One region of the Streptomyces sp. NPDC059668 genome, then DNA from elsewhere that is predicted to be linked to it. Evidence: predicted binding sites of a transcription regulator. Region 1 holds the regulator's gene; the other holds the start of a gene.
What was found. Region 1 encodes HspR, which represses chaperone genes until heat shock. Its sites were predicted from a motif close to TTGAGNNNNNNNNNCTCAA; they were not measured.

Region 1 (6,502 bases):
GGTGTCACACCGAGGGGTGCCGCGGTCCTCGTCGGGGTCACCGGCTTCGCGGGTGCACTCGTCGGCATGCTGATCGACATGGGGTGGGTGGCGGCGACGGCGGCCCTGTGGGTGGCCGGTGGGGCCGTCGTGGTGGTCCTGGGACTCCTTCGTGTGCCCGTCCACGGGGCGAGCCTTCCGGGAAAACCGCAGGTCGGGGCACACCTGCGTGTAAGGAACAGATAAGACTTGAGCCCCCTCGACTCAGCTCTGTTGACCGCGAGCCGGGTGTCGTGCACACTTGAGTCCGTTCCACTCAAGTCATTGCTGGAGGAATTGAAATGGCACGTGCGGTCGGCATCGACCTGGGCACGACTAACTCCGTCGTCAGCGTTCTGGAGGGCGGCGAGCCCACCGTCATCACCAACGCCGAGGGTGCCAGGACCACGCCGTCCGTCGTCGCCTTCGCCAAGAACGGTGAGGTGCTCGTCGGCGAGGTCGCCAAGCGCCAGGCGGTCACGAACGTGGACCGGACCATCCGCTCGGTGAAGCGTCACATGGGTACGGACTGGAAGATCGAGCTCGACGGGAAGCACTTCAACCCGCAGCAGATGAGCGCGTTCATCCTGCAGAAGCTGAAGCGCGACGCCGAGGCCTACCTGGGTGAGAAGGTCACGGACGCGGTCATCACCGTTCCGGCGTACTTCAACGACTCCGAGCGTCAGGCGACGAAGGAGGCCGGCGAGATCGCGGGCCTGAACGTCCTGCGTATCGTCAACGAGCCCACGGCCGCCGCGCTCGCGTACGGCCTGGACAAGGACGACCAGACGATCCTCGTCTTCGACCTCGGTGGCGGCACCTTCGACGTGTCCCTCCTGGAGATCGGCGACGGCGTCGTCGAGGTGAAGGCCACGAACGGCGACAACCACCTCGGTGGTGACGACTGGGACCAGCGGGTCGTCGACTACCTGGTGCAGCAGTTCAAGTCCGGTCACGGCGTGGACCTCGCCAAGGACAAGATGGCCCTCCAGCGCCTCCGTGAGGCGGCGGAGAAGGCCAAGATCGAGCTGTCCTCGTCCACCGAGACCTCGATCAACCTGCCCTACATCACGGCCTCCGCCGAGGGCCCGCTGCACCTGGACGAGAAGCTCACGCGCGCCCAGTTCCAGCAGCTCACCGCCGACCTTCTGGAGCGCTGCAAGACGCCGTTCCACAACGTCATCAAGGACGCGGGCATCAACCTGTCCGAGATCGACCACGTCGTTCTCGTCGGTGGCTCCACCCGTATGCCGGCCGTCGCCGAGCTCGTCAAGGAGCTGACCGGCGGCAACGAGGCCAACAAGGGTGTCAACCCGGACGAGGTCGTCGCCATCGGCGCCGCCCTGCAGGCCGGTGTCCTCAAGGGCGAGGTCAAGGACGTCCTGCTCCTCGACGTGACCCCGCTGTCCCTCGGTATCGAGACCAAGGGAGGGATCATGACGAAGCTCATCGAGCGCAACACCACGATCCCGACCAAGCGGTCCGAGATCTTCACGACGGCCGAGGACAACCAGCCGTCCGTGCAGATCCAGGTCTACCAGGGCGAGCGCGAGATCGCGGCGTACAACAAGAAGCTCGGGATGTTCGAGCTGACCGGTCTGCCGCCGGCGCCCCGCGGCGTCCCGCAGATCGAGGTCGCCTTCGACATCGACGCCAACGGCATCATGCACGTGACCGCGAAGGACCTGGGCACGGGCAAGGAGCAGAAGATGACCGTCACCGGCGGCTCCTCGCTGCCGAAGGACGAGGTCAACCGGATGCGCGAAGAGGCCGAGAAGTACGCGGAGGAGGACCACGCCCGCCGCGAGGCCGCCGAGACCCGCAACCAGGGCGAGCAGCTCGTCTACCAGACGGAGAAGTTCCTCAAGGACAACGAGGACAAGGTCCCCGGTGACGTCAAGACCGAGGTCGAGGCGTCCGTCGAGGAGCTGAAGGCCGCGCTCAAGGGCGAGGACACCGCCGAGATCCGTACGGCCACCGAGAAGGTCGCCGCCGTCTCGCAGAAGCTGGGCCAGGCCATGTACGCCGACGCCCAGGCCGCGCAGGCGGGCGGTGGCGCCGAGGGTGCCGCCGGTGCCGACCAGGCCAGGGCCGAGGACGACGTCGTGGACGCCGAGATCGTCGACGAGGACCGCAAGGACGGTGCCGCGTGACGGAGGAGACCCCGGGTTTCGACGAGAAGCCTGACGTCCCCTCCGGCGCCACCCCTGACGACGCCGAGCCGAAGGACGCCCCCTCCGCGGAGGGGGCGTCCCCGGCCGGGGGCGCCGCCGCCCCAGCACACACCGCCGGGCGGACGGCGCAGCAGGACCAGGTACGTACGGCGCTCGGTGAGCGCACCGCGGACCTCCAGCGGCTCCAGGCCGAGTACCAGAACTACCGCCGCCGGGTCGAGCGCGACCGGATCGCGGTCAAGGAGATCGCCATCGCGAACCTCCTGACCGAGCTCCTGCCCGTCCTCGACGACATCGGCCGCGCGCGGGAACACGGTGAACTGGTCGGCGGTTTCAAGTCGGTGGCCGAGTCGCTGGAGACCGTCGCGGCGAAGATGGGGCTTCAGCAGTTCGGCAAGGAGGGCGAGCCCTTCGACCCGATGATCCACGAGGCCCTGATGCACTCGTACGCGCCGGACGTCACGGAGACGACGTGCGTGGCGATTCTGCAGCCCGGGTATCGCTTCGGCGAGCGCACCATCCGCCCCGCGCGGGTGGCGGTCGCCGAGCCCCAGCCGGGCGCGCAGTCCGCCAAGTCCGACGACGCGACGGCTGAGGCGGCCGAGGACAAGGAGAGCGGTGGCCCGGACGAGGGCTGACGTTGACACGATGAGGAAGGAGGGACGTCGGGGATGAGCACCAAGGACTTCATCGAGAAGGACTACTACAAGGTCCTCGGCGTCCCCAAGGACGCCACCGAGGCCGAGATCAAGAAGGCGTACCGGAAGCTCGCCCGCGAGTTCCACCCGGACGCCAACAAGGGCAACGCCAAGGCCGAGGAGCGCTTCAAGGAGATCTCCGAGGCGAACGACATCCTCGGGGACGCCAAGAAGCGCAAGGAGTACGACGAGGCACGCGCCCTCTTCGGCAACGGCGGTTTCCGTCCCGGGCCCGGGGCAGGCGGCGGCAACTTCAACTTCGACCTGGGAGACCTCTTCGGAGGCGGTGCCCAGGGCGGAGCGGGAGGCGGGGCCGGCGGCTTCGGCGGCGGCATAGGCGACGTCTTCGGAGGCCTGTTCAACCGCGGCGGCGCGGGCACCGGTACCCGGACCCAGCCCCGGCGCGGCCAGGACATCGACACCGAGGTGACGCTGAGCTTCACCGAGGCGGTGGACGGCGCGACGGTCCCGCTGCGGATGACGTCCCAGTCACCCTGCAAGGCCTGCTCCGGCACCGGCGACGCGAACGGCACACCCCGGGTGTGCCCGACGTGCGTCGGCACCGGCCAGGTGGCGCGGGGTTCGGGCGGCGGCTTCTCGCTCACCGACCCGTGCCCCGACTGCAAGGGCCGCGGCCTCATCGCGGAGCACCCCTGCGAGATCTGCAAGGGCAGCGGCCGCGCCAAGTCCTCGCGCACGATGCAGGTCCGTATCCCCGCCGGGGTCTCGGACAGCCAGCGCATCCGCCTGCGCGGCAAGGGCGCGCCAGGCGAACGGGGCGGCCCGGCCGGCGACCTGTACGTCACGGTCCATGTGGACGCGCACCCGGTCTTCGGCCGCAAGGGCGACAACCTCACCGTCACCGTGCCCGTCACCTTCGCGGAGGCGGCACTCGGCGGCGAGGTGCGGGTACCGACCCTGGGCGGTCCCCCGGTCACCCTGAAACTGCCCCCGGGCACGCCCAACGGCCGTACGATGCGGGCCCGCGGCAAGGGCGCGGTCCGCAAGGACGGCACCCGCGGCGACCTCCTCGTCACCGTCGAGGTCGCGGTCCCCACGGACGTGTCGGGCAAGGCGCGTGACGCCCTGGAGGCGTATCGCGAGGCAACCGCGGACGAGGACCCGCGGGCGGAGCTGTTCCAGGCCGCGAAGGGAGCTTGAGCAGATGGACGGCCGTCGTCGGAACCCCTATGAACTGACCGAGGAGACCCCGGTCTACGTCATCTCGGTGGCGGCCCAGCTCTCCGGCCTGCACCCGCAGACCCTGCGCCAGTACGACCGCCTCGGACTGGTCTCCCCGGACCGCACGCCCGGGCGCGGCCGACGCTACTCCGCCCGTGACATCGAACTGCTGCGCACCGTCCAGCAGTTGTCGCAGGACGAGGGCATCAACCTGGCCGGCATCAAACGCATCATCGAGCTGGAGAACCAGGTCGCCGCGCTCCAGGCCCGTGTCGTGGAGATGGAGTCGGCCCTGGACGGCGCCGCGGCGGCCATGCGGCAGCGCGAGGCGGCCGTGCACGCCTCCTACCGGCGGGACCTCGTCCCGTACCAGGAGGTCCAGCAGACGAGCGCGCTGGTGGTGTGGCGGCCGAAGCGGTCGCCGGAGTAGTTCCCGATCGTCGAAGGGGCCGGGAGGTGATCCACCTCCCGGCCCCATCGCGTGCCCGCGGCGGGGGCACGCGTCGCGGGAAGAGGCCCGCCGAGCGGGTGAGTTGTCCGAGGGGCGCGGCCGGACCCGACGCCGGCGGAGCCGGCCGGTGCGGCGGGGGTGCGTACCGGGCGTCGCGGGGCGGGCCGGGGTTTCGCAACAGGCCCCGGACGCACAGGTGTTTGCCCGCGGAAACGGTGAGGCCGGCGGACTCCCGGCGAGCGGTGGTGACGTTCTGCCAGGTGCCTTTCCCACGGCCGTGGTCGACGAGGGTGCCGATTCGGCCAACTCCGCGCCGTGGGCACGGCGGTCCGTTTTCTTCGGTGTGCCCCGCTAAGTGACGTTCACGCGAACCGCCGTTTGCAGGCGGGTGCGACATAAACGGTCATTGCGGCCGGAGTTGTGCGATGCGCCCGACAGGCGGGCCGAGAGGTGACGCAGATCACTGAAGGCCGCACGAGGGTCGCCCCTCCGCGTCGCGGCGGGCTCGTCCTCGGCCGTCCGGAGCTGCGGTGATACTCGGCCATCTTCAAGTCTCCAGGTCGGGGGCGGGGTTTGCCGGGCCCCGGCGAGGTGTGTGGGAACGAGGAACCCCGCAGGTGTTGCGTGGAAGTGGAGGTACACGCTCTTCCCATCGTGTTCACTTGAGGAACACAGAACGCTGTTGCCATCTCGTTAAGTGGTTACTCCTTGACGCTGAGGTGATCGCCGCGTTGGCTTTCAGCCACCTGGGTCGCAATGCAGCTACCTCGCCCGGAAGGCACCTGATGTGAACACTCGTAACACCCGGCTTCGTCGTACGGCCATAGCCCTGGCCTCGTCCGCGATGGCCGTCTCACTCGCCGGCTGCGGGGTCGTGGACGGGATCGGCGGCAGCGACTCCAAGGCGAGCCCGACCAAGGGCGACGACATCAAGGTGGGTCTCCTTCTCCCGGAGAAGGGGAACACGCGTTACGAGAAGTTCGATCACCCGATCATCGAGGAGCAGGTCAAGAAGCTCACCAACGGCAAGGGCCAGGTCGTCTACCGCAACGCCGAGCAGAGCGCGAGCAAGCAGAACGCGCAGCTCCAGCAGATGGTGGACGACAAGGTCGACGTCCTCCTCGTGGACGCGGTCGACTCCAAGGCCATCGCGAGCGGTGTGCGCAAGGCCAAGGACGCGGGCATCCCCGTCATCGCCTACGACCGCCTGGCCGAGGGACCGATCGACGCGTACATCTCCTTCGACAACGAGCTCGTCGGAGAGGTGCAGGGCAAGGAGCTGCTGAAGGCGCTGGGCCCCGACGCCGCCACGAAGCAGATCGTGATGATGAACGGCGCGCCCACCGACCCGAACGCGGCGCAGTTCAAGGCGGGCGCCATGTCCGTGCTCGACGGCAAGGTCGAGATCGCCCGGAAGTACGACACCACGGACTGGGATCCGGTCAAGGCCAAGGCCAACATGGAGGAGGCCATCTCGGCCATCGGCGTCAGCCACATCGCCGGTGTCTACTCCGCCAACGACGGCATCGCGGGTGCGGTCATCGACGCGATGAAGACCATGGGTGTCAGCAACGTGCCGCCGGTCACCGGCCAGGACGCCGAGCTCGACGCGGTGCAGCGGATCATCTCGGGCGACCAGTACATGAGCGTCTACAAGTCGTACCCGCAGGAGGCCACCGCCGCCGCCGAGATGGCCGTGGCCAAGGTCCAGGGCCGCGGGATCGAGTTCGACGCGCTGACCCGCGACAAGGTCGACAGCCCCACGACCAAGAAGGTCCCGGCCCAGCTCGTCCCCGTGGTCGCGCTCACCAAGGCCAACGTCAAGGAGACGGTGCTCCAGGACCAGATCTACACCGTCGGGGACATCTGCACGGTCAAGTACAAGTCGGCCTGTGCGGCGGCCCACATCAAGTAGCCGTTCCCTTCCTGTCCCGGGGGGGGGGGGGGGGCCGGCCCGCCGGCGGCGCCGGCCGCGGGGG
Region 2 (6,502 bases), on a different contig from region 1:
GCGCTCGCCGAGTTCGTGCTGCGCCGCGATCTTTCGGAGCAGTCGGGCGACGGCCCGCTCCAGGTTGCGGACGCCCGCTTCCCGGGTGTACTCCCCGGCGAGCTTGCGCAGCGCGCTCTCGTCGAGCGTCACCTCGTCCTTCGCCAGACCCGCCCGCTCCAGCTGCCGCTGCAGCAGGTGGTCACGGGCGATGACGACCTTCTCGTCCTCGGTGTACCCGTCGAGCCTGACCAGCTCCATGCGGTCGAGCAGGGCCTCCGGGATGGCTTCGAGCACGTTGGCCGTGGCCAGGAACACCACGTCGCTGAGGTCGAGCTCGACCTCCAGGTAGTGGTCCCGGAAGGTGTGGTTCTGCGCGGGGTCGAGGACCTCCAGCAGGGCCGCGGCCGGGTCGCCCCGGAAGTCGGACCCCACCTTGTCGATCTCGTCCAGCAGGACCACCGGGTTCATCGACCCGGCCTCCTTGATGGCGCGGACGATACGGCCGGGCAGGGCACCGACGTACGTACGCCGGTGGCCGCGGATCTCGGCCTCGTCCCGGACGCCGCCGAGGGCGACCCGGACGAACTTCCGGCCCATCGCGTGGGCGACGGACTCGCCGAGCGAGGTCTTGCCGACACCGGGCGGTCCGACCAGCGCGAGCACGGCGCCGCCGCGCCGCCCGCCGACCACGCCGAGTCCGCGCTCGGAACGCCGCTTGCGCACGGCGAGGTACTCGGTGATGCGTTCCTTCACGTCGTCGAGGCCGGCGTGCTCGGCGTCCAGGACGGCCTTGGCGCCCTGGATGTCGTACGCGCCGGTGTCGTCGGTCCGCTCGTTCCACGGCAGCTCCAGCACCGTGTCGAGCCAGGTCCGGATCCAGGAGCCCTCGGGCGACTGGTCACTGGACCGCTCCAGCTTGTCGACCTCCTTGAGCGCGGCCTCGCGGACGTTCTCGGGAAGGTCGGCCGCCTCGACGCGGGTCCGGTAGTCGTCGGACTCCTCGCCCTCCTTGGCGTCGCCGTTCAGCTCGCGCAGCTCCTTGCGGACCGCCTCCAGCTGGCGCCGCAGCAGGAACTCGCGCTGCTGCTTGTCGACGCCCTCCTGGACGTCCTTGGCGATGGACTCGGCGACGTCCTGCTCGGCGAGGTGCTCACGCAGCTGCTCGGTGGCGAGCTTCAGCCGGGCCACCGGGTCGGCGGTCTCCAGCAGCGTGACCTTCTGTTCGGTGCTCAGGAACGGTGAGTATCCGGAGTTGTCGGCGAGCGCGGACACGTCGTCGATGGCCTGTACGCGGTCCACGACCTGCCAGGCGGCGCGCTTGCGCAGCCAGCTGGTGGCGAGGGCCTTGTACTCCTTGACCAGCTCGGTGACGTGACCGGGCAGCGGGTCGGGCACGGTCTCGTCGACCTGGGTGCCCTCGACCCACAGTGCGGCACCCGGACCCGTCGTCCCGGCACCGATCTTCACGCGTCCACGGCCGCGGATCAGCGCGCCCGGGTCGCCGTCGGCCAGCCGGCCGACCTGCTCCACGGTGCCGAGCACACCGGTGCTCGGGTACGCCCCGTCGATGCGTGGCACCAGCAGGACCCGCGGCTTGCCGGGCTCCGACCGCGCGGCTGCCTGGGCGGCCTCCACCGCGGCGCGCACATCGGCGTCGTTCAGGTCCAGCGGAACCACCATCCCGGGCAGCACGACCTCGTCGTCGAGCGGCAGCACGGGCAGGGTGAGCGATGTGGACGTCGAAGCCATGATCTTCCCTCCGGCAGTCAAGTTGAGCTACACCGACTCAATGCACGTGAGTCCCCGATTGTTCCCCCGGACCTGTTCGCTCTGGGCGATCACCCGGCCACCCCTCGGTACGACGGTCGTCCGCCCAGGTCAGCGCCGTCCTCGACGGGCCGACGCGGGCGCCGGGAGTGCCACCGGGCGGGTGTCTACGGCAAGAACCCGCACGGGACGCGCCCTGTTCCCGAGAGGTATCGGAGCGTCGGGTCCTCGGGTCAGCGGATCCTCAGGACCTCGGGACCGACCTCGGGACCTCTTCGATGGCCCGCCCGTATCCACCGTCTCGCCCGTATCCCCCGTCTCGCCCGTCCCGCGGGCCGTGCCGGCCCGCCCCCATGGAGGCGGACGGTCTCAGGCGGCGACGGTGCCGGGCGCCTGGGCCGCCCGGACGGCGGGGTCGCCCGTGCGACGGCCTCCGCCCCCGCCCCCGCCCGCCCGGTGCCGGCGCCGCACCAGCGGCCAGGTCGAGACCCCGACCGCCAGGGACAGCAGGTGCCCCCAGTCGGTCATCGGGTCCGCGAACGCGATCAGGTCCCCGACCAGCACCGCCGCGAAGCCGAGCAGCACCGGCCAGCGCAGCCAGGGCCTCAGCAGCCCGGCGAGGGCACCGACGCTCGCGGCGACACCGAAGCTGATGCCGTAGTCGAGACGGTGCAGGGAACTGCCGGGAAGGTGTCCCGCCAGCACCGACAGACCGACGGGCACCTCGGTGGCCAGCGTGGCCACGACGTGTCCGAGCAGGAAGACACCCGCCGCCCGCACTCCCCCTATACGCCGTTCCAGCGCGGTCAGCACGAGCACGAACCCGGCCGCGTACATCGACGCGACGCCGCCCGCGATCCACAGCGCGCTGGCCAGCAGCACCAGTACCGGATGACGTACGAGGTGGGCCACGTCCGTGCTGGAGCCCTGCTGGAGCGCGTGGACGAGGGAGGGCGGCGCGTGCTCCGCGGTCACCGAGACGAAGGCGAGTACGGCCGCGTAGCCGAAGGTGAAAGGGGTGCCGGTGGGGGTGGGGAGCAGCCGCCAGGGCCGTGGCGCGCGGGCCCGGACGCGGGCGAGGGCGTGAGCGCCGGGGGCGGGAGGGTGGGGCGCGCAGGTCCGCGTGACCGCGTCGCCGCGCTGGCGTGGCATGCCGTCCAGCACGGACGTGCCCGCTTCCGTGTCCTTCGGCGCGACGTCGGACGGGGAGGCCGTGGCCGCCGCGGTCGTGCTCCGGTCCAAGGTGGAGGGCTCCTTCCGTCCCCTCCCACCCTTGGGTGTCCCACGCGTCACTGTCTATGACCGACGCCACCCGCGAGCGGATTCACAGCAACCTCGCATCCGCGTACGCGATGCGTATGTGTATGCGGTGCGCCGTCAGGGAGGGCCCCGCGCCCGGGAACGGGTCCCGCCGCGCGTCCGGGCGGAACTGCCAGGATGGGCGCCATGACGGCTCCGTACGACATCCCCGTAGTCATCGACCGCAGGGAAGGCCCGTACGGCGAGGTCGTGTTGCGGCGCCACGGCGCACTGCTGCAGATCATCGCCAACGGGTGCTTCCTGATGGACACCTCGGACGGCCGCTCGGAGCGGCTGCTCGTCGACGCCGCGTACGACGCCCTCGACGGACGCCCGGAGCCGGACGTGCTGATCGGCGGGCTCGGCGTCGGGTTCTCGCTCGCCCACGCGGCGGCGGACCGGCGCTGGGGGCGCATCACCGTCGTCGAACGCGAGCCGGCCATCGTCGGCTGGCACCGTGACGGTCCGCTCGCCGGGCTCTCCGCGCGGGCGTTCGCCGATCCGCGCACCGAGATCGTGGAGGCCGACCTGTCCGCCCACCTCCGTGAGACATCCGCCACGTACGACGCGCTCTGCCTGGACATCGACAACGGACCCGGCTGGACCGTCACCGAGGACAACGACAGCCTGTACGGACCGGCCGGACTCGCCGACTGCGCACGGGTGTTGAGACCCGGCGGAGTGCTCGCCGTGTGGTCGGCCCAGCCCTCTCCGGAATTTGAAGGTAGCTTGCGGAATGCCGGATTCCGGCGGGTGCGTACCGAAGAGATCCCGGTTGCCCGGGGCGTTCCGGACGTCGTCCACCTCGCGACAGGGCCTGGATAGCCGAGCGCGGGCGACTGCCCTTACGCTGCTCCCCTGGCGCGGATCATTCAAGCGTCAAGCGCAGTCATGGGATCACCCCACGGATTCCGGAAAGCACACATCAGGGGCGGGCGATGGAGCAGACCCACACATCCCACAACGGCACGGCGGCGACGCCGGGCGCTCAGCGCCGGGTGCTGGTGGTCGAGGACGACCCGACGATCGTCGACGCCATCGCGGCCCGTCTGCGAGCCGAAGGGTTCCTCGTGCAAACCGCCGGCGACGGACCGGCCGCCGTCGACACGGCGGAGGCCTGGCAGCCGGACCTGCTGATCCTCGACATCATGCTGCCCGGCTTCGACGGCCTGGAGGTGTGCCGGCGGGTCCAGGCCCAGCGCCCGGTACCGGTGCTGATGCTCACCGCGCGCGACGACGAGACCGACATGCTGGTCGGGCTCGGCGTGGGCGCCGACGACTACATGACGAAGCCGTTCTCGATGCGCGAGCTGGCCGCCCGCGTGCACGTCCTGCTGCGCCGGGTCGAGCGGGCCGTGGTGGCCGCCTCCACGCCGCGCAGCGGCATCCTGCGCCTCGGCGAGCTGGAGATCGACCACGCGCAGCGCCGGGTACGGGTGCGTTCCGAGGACGTGCACCTCACCCCCACCGAGTTCGACCTGCTGGTCTGCCTCGCGAACACGCCGCGCGCGGTACTCTCCCGCGAGCAGTTGCTGGCCGAGGTCTGGGACTGGGCGGACGCTTCGGGAACCCGGACCGTGGACAGCCACATCAAGGCGCTGCGCCGGAAGATCGGCGCCGAGCGGATCCGCACCGTGCACGGTGTGGGCTATGCGCTGGAGACCCCGACTCCCTGAGCGGGGCCCGCGCGAGGACCTGCCTGAGGGGGCTGATCTCATGAGCGGACCGGGAGAACGCGGGAACGCCGGCCCCTGGGGCTCCGTGCGCCCCTTCTCGATCAAGACGAAGCTGGGCACGCTGGTCGTGGTCTCGGTCTTCATCACCACCGGTCTGCTGATGATCGCGGTGCGCACCGAGACGGAACTGCGCTTCATCACGGTCTTCTCCATGATCGCCACCCTCCTGATCACGCAGTTCGTGGCGCATTCGCTCACCTCCCCGCTGGACGAGATGAACACGGTCGCCCGGTCCATCTCGCACGGTGACTACACGCGCCGGGTCAGTGACAGCCGCCGGGACGAGCTGGGTGACCTGGCCCAGACGATCAACCTCATGGCCGACGAGCTGGAGGCCCAGGACCGCCAGCGCAAGGAACTCGTGGCGAATGTCTCGCACGAGCTGCGCACCCCCATCGCCGCCCTGCGCGCGGTCCTGGAGAACGTCGTGGACGGGGTCTCCGCCGCCGACCCCGAGACGATGCGCACGGCCCTGAAGCAGACGGAGCGGCTGGGCCGGCTGGTCGAGACGCTGCTGGACCTCTCCCGGCTCGACAACGGCGTCGTACCGCTGCGCAAGCGCCGTTTCGAGGTGTGGCCCTACCTGTCGGGCGTCCTGAAGGAGGCCAACATGGTCGCCTCCGCGCGCGGGGGCCTCGCCTCGGGCTCCGGCAGCCACACCCGCACCGACGTCCATCTGCACCTCGACGTCTCCCCGCCGGAGCTGACCGCGCACGCCGACCCGGAGCGGATCCACCAGGTCGTCGCCAACCTCATCGACAACGCGGTCAAGCACAGCCCGCCGCACGGCCGGGTCACCGTGAAGGCCCGCAGGGGCGACCTCCCCGAGTCGCTGGCCCTGGAGGTCCTGGACGAGGGCCCCGGCATCCCTCAGTCGGAGTGGCACCGCGTCTTCGAGCGGTTCAACCGCGGCGGGGTGCCGGCGCCGCACGGGCCCGGCAGCGACGGCGGTACGGGCCTGGGGCTCGCCATCGCCCGCTGGGCGGTCGATCTGCACGGCGGCCGGATCGGCGTGGCCGAATCCCAGCGGGGCTGCCGGATCCAGGTCACCCTTCCGGGCCTTCCATCTCTGCCAAGTTGACGTAAAGTTCGAACCGGAGCCACAAGATCCATCCGTGTCCGGTGCTCGTGGACACGTGTGATCAGGCAGAGGGCCGCGTGAGTCGTGCCGCGACCCCGAATCGACGTACCCATTCCGGTCCGGAACCTCGCTTGTTTCCCGCCATTTCCCTCACCGAAACACGCTTTCCGATGTGACTTGCGCGACGTTGGACGGGCCCGGCCTGACCTTCCCGGCCACAGAGGCGTAGCCTTTATTCCCGCTGTCCATCACCTTGTGAAGCGGAAGAGGGCGGTTGCCGCCGTGTCGCCACAGTCCCCCAGTAACTCGAGCACTTCGACCGAAGACCAAGCCGGGAAGAACCCCGCCGCTGCGTTCGGTCCCAATGAGTGGCTCGTCGACGAGATCTATCAGCAGTACCTCCAGGACCCGAATTCGGTAGACCGAGCCTGGTGGGACTTCTTCGCCGACTACAAGCCAGGGGCTCCGGCCGCCTCGGCTCCGGCGGGTACTGCGGCCGCGGGGGCCGCAGGGACCACCACCACGGCCGCCGCGTCCGCGTCTGCCGCTCCGGCAGCACCCGCCGCGCCCGCGGCGCCCCAGGCTCCGGCCCAGGCCGCTCCGGCGGCTCCTGCGGCCCCGGCACCCGCTCCGGCCG

Region 2: lon (endopeptidase La) is a predicted target of HspR. The motif match lies at 1,754-1,772, and genes of this name have one in related genera.

What each region holds. Positions count from the first base shown of each region.
Region 1 covers NZ_JBHWEL010000130.1:45-6,546, reverse strand. The annotation lists gene ACFV2J_RS41750 (MraY family glycosyltransferase) at 1-225, shown strand, start outside; gene dnaK (molecular chaperone DnaK) at 321-2,171, shown strand; gene grpE (nucleotide exchange factor GrpE) at 2,168-2,830, shown strand; gene dnaJ (molecular chaperone DnaJ) at 2,864-4,051, shown strand; gene ACFV2J_RS41730 (heat shock protein transcriptional repressor HspR) at 4,056-4,502, shown strand; gene ACFV2J_RS41725 (sugar ABC transporter substrate-binding protein) at 5,311-6,438, shown strand.
Region 2 covers NZ_JBHWEL010000041.1:165-6,666, reverse strand. The annotation lists gene lon (endopeptidase La) at 1-1,731, opposite strand, end outside; gene ACFV2J_RS26025 (rhomboid-like protein) at 2,119-2,991, opposite strand; gene ACFV2J_RS26020 (spermidine synthase) at 3,196-3,873, shown strand; gene ACFV2J_RS26015 (response regulator transcription factor) at 3,987-4,724, shown strand; gene ACFV2J_RS26010 (ATP-binding protein) at 4,765-5,865, shown strand; partial or broken gene ACFV2J_RS26005 (hypothetical protein) at 5,950-6,502, shown strand, end outside.